One region of the Romboutsia sp. D33t1_170424_H2 genome, then DNA from elsewhere that is predicted to be linked to it. Evidence: riboswitches for the same ligand, from Rfam matches in the RefSeq annotation. Region 1 holds a riboswitch; each other region holds the start of a gene.

The links. A riboswitch is a leader RNA that binds a small molecule or an ion and turns the genes downstream of it on or off. The one in region 1 is predicted to bind thiamine pyrophosphate.
Region 2: it holds a riboswitch for thiamine pyrophosphate, as region 1 does, so the genes downstream of both, thiS (sulfur carrier protein ThiS) here and thiD (bifunctional hydroxymethylpyrimidine kinase/phosphomethylpyrimidine kinase) in region 1, are expected to answer to the same signal.
Region 3: it holds a riboswitch for thiamine pyrophosphate, as region 1 does, so the genes downstream of both, thiC (phosphomethylpyrimidine synthase ThiC) here and thiD (bifunctional hydroxymethylpyrimidine kinase/phosphomethylpyrimidine kinase) in region 1, are expected to answer to the same signal.

The regions. Positions count from the first base shown of each region.
Region 1 is NZ_JADOZQ010000001.1:344,183-347,474, reverse strand. It holds gene tenA (thiaminase II) at 1-73, opposite strand, end outside; gene thiM (hydroxyethylthiazole kinase) at 73-858, opposite strand; gene thiD (bifunctional hydroxymethylpyrimidine kinase/phosphomethylpyrimidine kinase) at 875-1,681, opposite strand; TPP riboswitch at 1,832-1,928, opposite strand; gene I4U66_RS01735 (DEAD/DEAH box helicase) at 2,287-3,292, shown strand, end outside.
Region 2 is NZ_JADOZQ010000003.1:34,595-37,886, forward strand. It holds gene I4U66_RS04920 (thiazole synthase) at 1-653, opposite strand, end outside; gene thiF (sulfur carrier protein ThiS adenylyltransferase ThiF) at 673-1,485, opposite strand; gene thiS (sulfur carrier protein ThiS) at 1,487-1,681, opposite strand; TPP riboswitch at 1,812-1,923, opposite strand; gene I4U66_RS04935 (CPBP family intramembrane glutamic endopeptidase) at 2,148-2,924, shown strand; gene hpf (ribosome hibernation-promoting factor, HPF/YfiA family) at 3,013-3,292, opposite strand, start outside.
Region 3 is NZ_JADOZQ010000004.1:219,123-222,414, reverse strand. It holds gene thiC (phosphomethylpyrimidine synthase ThiC) at 1-1,243, opposite strand, end outside; TPP riboswitch at 1,354-1,456, opposite strand; gene nrdE (class 1b ribonucleoside-diphosphate reductase subunit alpha) at 1,834-3,292, shown strand, end outside.

The DNA of each region.
Region 1 (3,292 bases):
TTATAAATGGATGTTCTAAGTATTCTTGCCATATATTTTTAACTTCTTCAAATAAATAATCTGTAAATTTCATTATATAACCTCAACCTTTCCAAATTTATTTAGCTTTTCTTCATCTAGGTCATATATATTATTCATAAGCTCAACTTTGAAGTCTCCTATAGATATATTTTCTTTATCAGCTAGCTGTCCGCATAAACTCATCGTCATTATCCCCATAGAGATAGCCTCTAAAGTTTTATCACTACTCCCAAGATATGATCCCATTAAGCTAGCACACATACACCCTGTACCAGTTATATACTTTAACTTAGGTGTTCCATTATATATTTTAATTATTCTATTTCCATCAGTTACACTATCTACTTTTCCAGTTGCACAAACTACACATTCTAATTTGTTAGCAATCTTTTTTATAGCCTCATCAATATTTTTGTCATCATCAAAAGAGTCAACACCCTTGCCTTTAACATCAAATCCACCTATATATTTAATCTCAGCTACATTTCCTTTTATTGCAGTAAATCTTACTTCATTTAATAATCTTTTTACAAAATTTGCCCTAGTTTTTGTAGCAAATACCCCTACTGGGTCAAGTACAACAGGTTTATTGTACTTATTGGCCATTTTACCTGCTTGTAAAAATAATTCTAAGTTAGAAGATTTCATAGTACCTATATTTATAACCACTGCACTTGCTACCTGAACAATCTCTTCTACTTCTTCATATGAAAAACTCATTAAAGGACTCGCTCCTAGTGCCAATGTTATATTAGCACAATCATTTATAGTTACTTCATTAGTATAATGAAGTACTAATGGATTAATTTCTTTAACTTTATTTATTAAACTATACATATTCTCTACCCCAATACTATATTTTCTTATTTTCTATTTCATAGAAATGATGAACAGGTCCTACTCCACTTCCTATATCAAAACTATATCTTATTGCGTTTGTTATATACTCCTTACTTCTTTTTACGCTTTCACATATATCATATCCTAATGCTAAGTGTGCAGCTATTGCTGAAGATAGTGTACATCCTGTTCCATGCGTATTTTTTCTATATAGCCTTTCACTCTTATATACTTTAAATATATCTTTGCCTATAAGTATATCTACAGCATCACCGTCTAAGTGTCCCCCCTTCATAAGTACAAACTTCGGACCTAATTCTAATATTTTTTGACCTGCTAATTTCATATCCTCAACATTGTCTATTTTAATACCTGTTATTTCTTCTGCTTCTGGTGTATTTGGTGTTATTATGTAGGCCATTGGTATAAGATACTCTATCATACTTTGCTTAGCTTCTGGCTTAAGTAGTGAATATCCACTCTTTGATATCATTACCGGATCAATAACTAGATTTTCTGGTTTGTATTTATCTAGAGTTTTTGCTATTTCTTTTATTATTTCTTCACTAGATACCATACCTATTTTTAAAGATTTTGGACGTATATCATCAAATACAACTTCTATTTGTTTTTTAATTATCTCTTTGCTTAAATCTTCTACCATGAATACACCTTTAGTATTTTGGGCTGTTATAGCTGTTATAACACTCATCCCATAAGTTCCTATTGCACTAAATGTTTTTAAATCAGCTTGTACACCTGCTCCACCAGACGAGTCTGAACCTGCTATTGTCAGTGTAGGTATTTTGTAGTTTTTCATATGATCTTCTCCCTTTTATTTATTAAATATTTAATTTGCTAAAGCTTGTTATCTCCTCAATTAACTTCAATATCATATATTTTTGCAATTAAAAAGCTATACCCCAACATTGGAATATAGCCTTAATTTCTAATTTAATATATAATATAATAATATATTATCAAGCTTTCCTACGCTGGTATTATCCAGATCAGGTACAAGGGTTAACGTTTCGTCTCTCAGCCTTTCGGCACCCCTAGCAAATATTTTATTTTATACTTATAGTATATTTCTATAATCTAAATAAATCAACTTTAATTATAATTTATAAAATCTTCTGTATATTTATAAATACTAACATTTATTTAATACCCATTAATATATAAAACTAACATTAATATTTTATATTAATAAATAATATTATTAGTATTAATTATAACTATATGATATTATTTATTAATACGGAAAATATAAATAAAAAGTTTACTTCGTTTAAGCGATATTCAGGATAACTATTTCTATGTCGCAACGATATAACGTTCACTAATGCTTTAAGCAACGTGTTGGCAAACTATTTCGGTCAAATCCGTTGCTCAAATTATAAAGATATTAAGAGGTAATATATAATGAATTTTGAAGAACTTGGAATTAGTAAAGATTTAGTAAATGTACTAAAAAATAGGGGAATTAACTCTCCTACACCTATACAAAAAGAAAGTATTGGATTTATAAAGTCTGGAAAAGATGTTATAGCAGAAGCTCAAACTGGTACGGGAAAAACTCTAGCATTTTTACTTCCTATATTTGAAAATATTAATCCAAACGCTAATTATGTTCAAGCACTTATATTGTCACCAACAAGAGAGCTAGCTATTCAAATAACTGAACAAGCCATTGAACTTTCAAAAGGTAAGAATATAAATGTATTATCAGCTTATGGTGGAAAAGATATAGCAGGTCAATTAAAAAAGTTAAAGGGAAATATACACCTTATAGTAGCTACACCAGGAAGACTTTTAGATCACTTAGATAGAAAAACTGTAAATCTTAGTAAGTTAAAAACTTTTGTACTAGATGAAGCTGACCAAATGTTATTTATGGGATTTAAAAATGAAGTTGAAGCTATATTAAAGGAAGTTCCTAAAAAGCGTCAAACATTGTGTTTCTCCGCTACTATGAACTCACAAGTTAAAAAATTAGCTTATAGATATATGACTGATCCTGTTGTTGTATCTATAGAAAAAGAAGAAATAACACTTGAAAATATAAATCAAGAAGTTGTAGAAACTACAGATAGAAGAAAACAAGATGCACTATGTTCTGTACTTGATAAAGATAATCCTTTTTTAGCTATAATCTTCTGTAGAACCAAAAGAAGAGCAGATGCTTTAGATGAAGCACTTTGTCAAAGAGGGTATAATTGTGCTAAACTTCACAGCGACATCCCTCAATCAAAACGTGAAAGAATTATGAAATCTTTTAGAAATGCAGATATACAATATCTTATAGCTACTGATGTTGCATCTAGAGGTATTGATGTTACTGGTGTTACTCATGTATATAACTATGATATACCAGAAACTTCAGAAGACTACATACATCGTATTGGTAGAACTGGTAGAGCTGGTGAAA
Region 2 (3,292 bases), on a different contig from region 1:
GCCATTTTTATAGGGTCGCCTGCACTAGCTATTGCAGTGTTTACAAGTACTGCTGCTGCCCCCATTTCCATAGCTTCCATAGCCTGAGATGGTTTTCCAATTCCTGCATCTACTATTATTGGTATATCTAATTCTTCTATCATTATTTTTATCATTTCTTTCATTTTAAGCCCTCTATTAGAACCTATTGGTGCCCCAAGTGGCATAACTGCTGCTGCCCCTGCTTCTATTAGCCTTTTGCCTGCATATAGATCTGGACTCATATATGGAAGAACTACAAATCCTTCATCAGCAAGTATTTTAGTTGCTTTTATAGTTTCTTCATTATCGGGTAATAAGTATTTTGTATCACTTATTACTTCTATTTTTATAAAGTTTCCACATCCCATTTTTCTAGCTATTCTTGCTATCCTGACAGCTTCCATATGATTAGTCGCTCCTGATGTATTAGGAAGTATTGTCATATTGTTAGGTATATGTGATAGTATATTTTCTTCTGTATTGTCTAAGTCTACTCTTCTTAATGCCATAGTTATTATTTCACTGTTACTTGACTCAATTACTCTTGGTAACATATCATTTGAACTATATTTTCCTGTTCCTATTAAAAGTCTACTATTAAATTCATGACCATTTAATATTAATTTATCCATTTTTATCCCCCATCTAATCTTATTTATCTTCTATTAATATTTTTGTTGCTAAGTTAGCCATGTGATTAGCACATATAGCCACCCTTGGTGCCATAAGCCCATCACCTTCTTTAGCTTCATTTATCCCATCTCCACATATGTAAAATTTATCTCTAATTTTTCTTGTTTTTATTATGTTAGAATCATAATATCCTGCCATTCCAGACGAAGATATTAAATATTTATCTCTCATTTTAGTTAAAATACTATTTGCAATTTCTGCTTTGTACTTTGGATTATCAAAAGCCTCTATTATTATATCTACATTCCCAAATTCATGTATATTTGATGAATCTATTATTTTATTTATAGTTCTAACCTCTATAAATGGATTAATATTTTCTATATTATGTTTAAGTGCATCGGTTTTATATTTTCCTATATCACTTATAAAATATTGTTGTCTATTTAAATTAGATGGTTCTACTATATCAAAGTCTGCTAGTATTAATGTTCCTACACCTATCCTAGCTAAAGATATAGCTATATTTGAACCCAATCCACCAATGCCTAATATTGCTACTTTTCCATTTTTTAATTTATAATGTACATTTGGAGTATGTCTGCTAACCATAAGATTTTCTAATTCTTCAAATTTTGGAATTTCACCCTTTTTTATTAATGTAACTCTATCATTTTCATATAATTTTAAATCTAAATCTGCATCTGTATCTATTGGATGACCATTTAGTATTATTATATCTGCATCTTTTTTATATTTTTCTTTAACTTTATCTACTGTAACTATATCCTTATCAATATTTACAGGTAGATCATTTATAAAAAGTTGCATCTTAGCCTCCTCCAACAAATCTTATGACCTCTATAACATCTTCTTCTCTTACTATATAACTATCGTATTGATTATTTTCAATTATGTTTAAATTTATCTCTACTACTACTCTATCTTTTTTAACTCCAATATCTTCTAATAATTTTGATATTGTCATATCTGGTTTAAATTCAAACTCTTTCCCATTTACCTTCACTTACGTTTCCCCCTTTTAAGGATTATCTTTTATAAGATACAAAAATAATTATATAAATTTAACTTTAATAGCATTAAAAAAGCACTCTCTTTTTATAGAGAGCGCCTTATTTAACTAAAAATCTAGGTACATTAAAATATACGAGCTTCCCTACGTAAGAATTATCTTAATCAGGTTCTTAGAGTCTGAAAGTTATGGCTTTACTTCTCAGCTATCCAATTATAGCTCCCCTAGCTTTTATTTATTTTTACAAGTTGAGTGTAGCACAATATATTTTTATAATCAACAAATTATTAGTTTATAAATAAATTAGATATATATATTCATTATACGAATTTTATTTAATTTTCCTATTAAATTAGTTAACTTTCTTATGTATAATAATTATATAGTTATTCAATAATTTCAATATACTTTGAATTATTCTATAAATTAATTCTTATAAAAAATTCGGAGGCGAAAAAAATTGATTTCAAAAGATACAAAGTACTTTTTTGTAGTACTAATACTTTTTTGTATAATTGGATTTACAGTAACTATATCTACAACACAATTAAATATTTTAATATATGGTTCTCCTATTTTCATGGTGTTTTATGCAATTTCAGGGTATTCTCCTGCTTTAGCTGGATTAATTACCTCTAAAAAGTTTTTATCTAAAGATGAGTTTGATAAATTTTTAAGAAACTGTGTAAATGCAAACAGGAGTCTAAAGGAATATTTATATGTTATTATTACGGCTTTAATACTTTGGACTGTTCCATATATAGTAGTTGAAATGTTTAGAGGTTATGGTGCCCTACTAAAATCTCCATTAATATTTTTAAGTTGGTTAACTCCTGTAATGATATTTGGGGGAGGATTAGAGGAAATAGGATGGAGAGGTTTTTTACTTCCTAAGTTACTAGAGAAATTTTCTCCTTTTAAGAGTTCTCTAATAATAGGTATTATTTGGTCTTTATGGCATCTACCTTTATGGTTTGTAGTTGGTACACCACAACAACATACTAGTTTTATTCCATTTGCACTTAGTTGTATTGCTTCTTCTTTTGTACTTACTTACATATACATAGAAACTAATAGCATTTGGCTTTGTATATTGTTCCATGCTTTAGATAATGCTTGTTCTTATGTATTTGAGTACGATGTGGATTTACATATAATTATAGCCCTAGCAACTTGTCTAGCTGGGTTTATTATATTTTATATATCACACAAATATATAAAATTAAAATCTAAATAATTAAAGTTATATTAATAATAATAAGCTATTTAATAATAAAAACGTATTGAAAATTTCAATACGTTTTTATTATTAAATGTTTATGGCACTACACTTGTTCTATAAGGCCATATCCATCATGTCTTTTATATATAATACTTGTTTTATTTGTCTCTATATTTCTAAATAAAAAGAATTGATGTCCTAATAAATTCATTTGAACAATTGCATCTTCTGGAGTTATTGGCTTGTCCATTTTAAATTTCTTTCTTCTTTTTATTACATCGTCATCTAAATCTATTTCTTCATATTCCTCTATATTATCAAATCTTATACTTTCATTTTTTCTATTTCTTCTTATCATTTGTGTTTTGTATTTTCTAAGCTGT
Region 3 (3,292 bases), on a different contig from region 1:
TCTTACCGCACATTGTACAGCTATCATCATGTTTAGGAGTTGACTCTTTTCTATATCTTCTAGCTTTTTGTGGGTCAATAGCAAGTTCAAACATTTTTTCCCAATCAAGTTCTTGTCTAGCTTTACTCATTTGATTATCTATATCTCTAGATTTAGGAATTTTCTTTGCGATATCTGCAGCATGAGCAGCTATTTTAGTAGCTATAATACCTTCTTTAACATCATCTAAGTTAGGTAGTCTTAAATGTTCTGCTGGGGTTACATAACATAAAAAGTCAGCTCCATAACTAGCAGCTAAGGCACCTCCAATAGCACTTGTTATATGATCATATCCAGGGGCTATATCTGTAACTATAGGACCTAGCACATAAAATGGTGCACCATGACAAAGTTTCTTTTCAAGTAACATATTAGACTCAATTTCATCTAATGACATATGTCCAGGACCTTCTATTATTACTTGAACATTTCGTTTCCACGCTCTTAGAGTAAGTTCACCTAATATCATTAATTCTTTTATTTGACAAGCATCTGAAGAGTCATTTATAGACCCAGGTCTTAGAGCATCTCCAAGGCTTAATGTTAAGTCATATTCTTCGCATATATCAAGTAATTCATCAAAGTATTCATAAAAAGGGTTCTCACGTTGGTTAAGCTCCATCCAAGCATACATTAAAGAACCGCCTCTAGATACTATATTAGTAAGTCTTTTGTTTCTTTTAAAAACAGATGCAGTTTCTTTGTTTATACCAGCATGTACAGTAACGAAGTCTACACCATCATTTGCATGATTTCTTACTACATCTAAAAATTCTTTAGCAGTTATATCTTTTAATTCTTTATCGTAAAAACCAACAGCATCGTATATAGGAACAGTTCCTATCATAGCATTAGAAGATGATATAAGTTTTTTTCTAAATTCTTTGGTTTTACCAAAAGAACTTAAATCCATTATAGCTTCGGCTTTCATATCTAATGCCAAATTAACCTTTTTCATCTCTTCATCAATATCACAACAATCTTTTGATATACCTAAATTTACATTTATTTTGGTTCTTAGATTTTCGCCTACACCTTCAGGATTTAAAGATTTATGATTTTTATTAGCAGGTATTGCTACTTTACCTTTAGATATTAGCTCTCTCAAAATATTAACATCCATATTTTCTTTTTTTGCTACTATTTCCATTTCTTTAGTAATTATCCCCTTTTTAGCAGCATCCATTTGAGTAGTATACATCATATTAAAATCCCCCTTATTATATTTTAATAAATAAAAAAAGCCTTACCATAAGGCAAAGCTTCTCAAAATATGTATTAATAAATAGACTATATTTGTTTTATAGCTATTAATAAACACAAAAGTAACTTTCCTACGGTAGTATAAACTACATCAGGTTCGAAGGGTTAATGAATTTATCATTTCTCAGCCTAAAAGGCACCCCTAGTTAGATATCTTTTCAAAAACATTGTAGTTCTTTATTTATGTATTGTAAAGAAATTTTTTGTACTTATAAAAACGGAAAGGCACCTATCAAAAGATAAGTGCCTTTATTTGGGCTAGCGTAATACTTATATAAAATATAAGTTCCCACTTAACTTAAGAATATCATAATGAATATTATTTGTAAATAAAAAAAGCAATTATAAAAAATTATCAATGCCTTATGTGTTGAAAAAACTATATATTAAAAAGAATAAAAAAAATAAAATATAATAATAGATTAAGAATACTTTTATTGGTGTATATACAATATATAGTATTTGGTTTAAATATTATATCTATAAGTGGTAGATAATGATTAGTAAAACATTAAATAAAAGGTGGGAAAAATGAACTGGATAGAACTAAATAATCAAGTCATAATAAAAAATAAAGAAGGAAAATATCAATTAGAAAAAGATAAAGAAGCATTATACAGTTATATAAATGAATATATAAAACCTAGAACAAAGGTATTTAATAGTCTTGAAGAAAGGCTATCATATTTAATAGATAATAATTACTATTCTAAAGAAGTAATAGAAAGATATGATATAGACTTTATAAAAGAAATAGAAAGAATCATAAAAAATTATGGATTTAAATTTAATTCATATATGAGTGCAAATAAGTTTTATCAAAACTATGCACTTAAGACTAATGACAATAAAGAAATATTAGAAAGCTATAATGATAAAGTTCTTATAGTATCTTTAGCACTTGGAAATGGTGATAAAAATTTAGTAAGAAAATTAGCAGAGAAACTAGTAAAACAAGAATTTCAACCAGCAACACCTACATTTTTAAATGCAGGTAGAGCTAGAGCAGGAGAAATGGTATCGTGCTTTTTGATATCTATAGAAGATAGTACAGAAGGTATATCATATGCAATTTCATCAGCAAATCATTTGTCTAAAATAGGTGGTGGGGTAGCACTTAATCTATCAAGGTTAAGAGCTTCAGGAGACCCTATTAAAGACATAGAAGGAGCAGCAGGCGGTGTGGTAGGAGTTGCTAAAATGCTAGAACAGTCATTTACCTACTTTAACCAAATGGGTGCAAGACAAGGTGCCGGGGCTGTATATTTAAGTGTATTTCATCCAGATTTTGAATTACTTATGGATACCAAAAAGATAAATGCAGATGAAAAAATAAGATTAGCATCATTATCTTTAGGGGCATTAATACCAGATAAATTTATGGAATTGGCAGAGAAAAATGAGGTGGCTTATGCATTTTATCCTCATTCTGTTTATAAAAAATATAATATAAATCTTGATGAGATGGATATGGAAAAATGGTATGATATTTTAAAAAATGATGAAGATATACGAAAAAAAGAAATAAATCCTAGAAAAATGCTAACAAAGATAGCACAGATGCAACAAGAAAGTGGATACCCATATGTTGTATTTTTAGATACTGCAAATAGAGAACATATACTAAAAGACGTTGGTAAAATCAAAATGTCTAATTTATGTTGTGAAATATTTCAATATCAAACACCATCAAATATAAAAGGATATGCTGGAGAAAATATATGGGGACAAGATATAAGTTGCAATTTAGGTTCTTTAAACATTGCTAATGTAATGGATAATAAAGATATAGAAAATTCAATTGATACTGCAATAAGAGCATTAACTTTTGTTTCTGATAACACTAGTATAAATGAAGTGCCAACAATCAAAAATGGAAATGATTCGTCACATGCAGTAGGTCTTGGTGCTATGAATTTACATGGATACTTAGTGAGAGAAAATATACTTTATACATCAGAAGAAGCAATAGACTTTTGTAATGTATTTT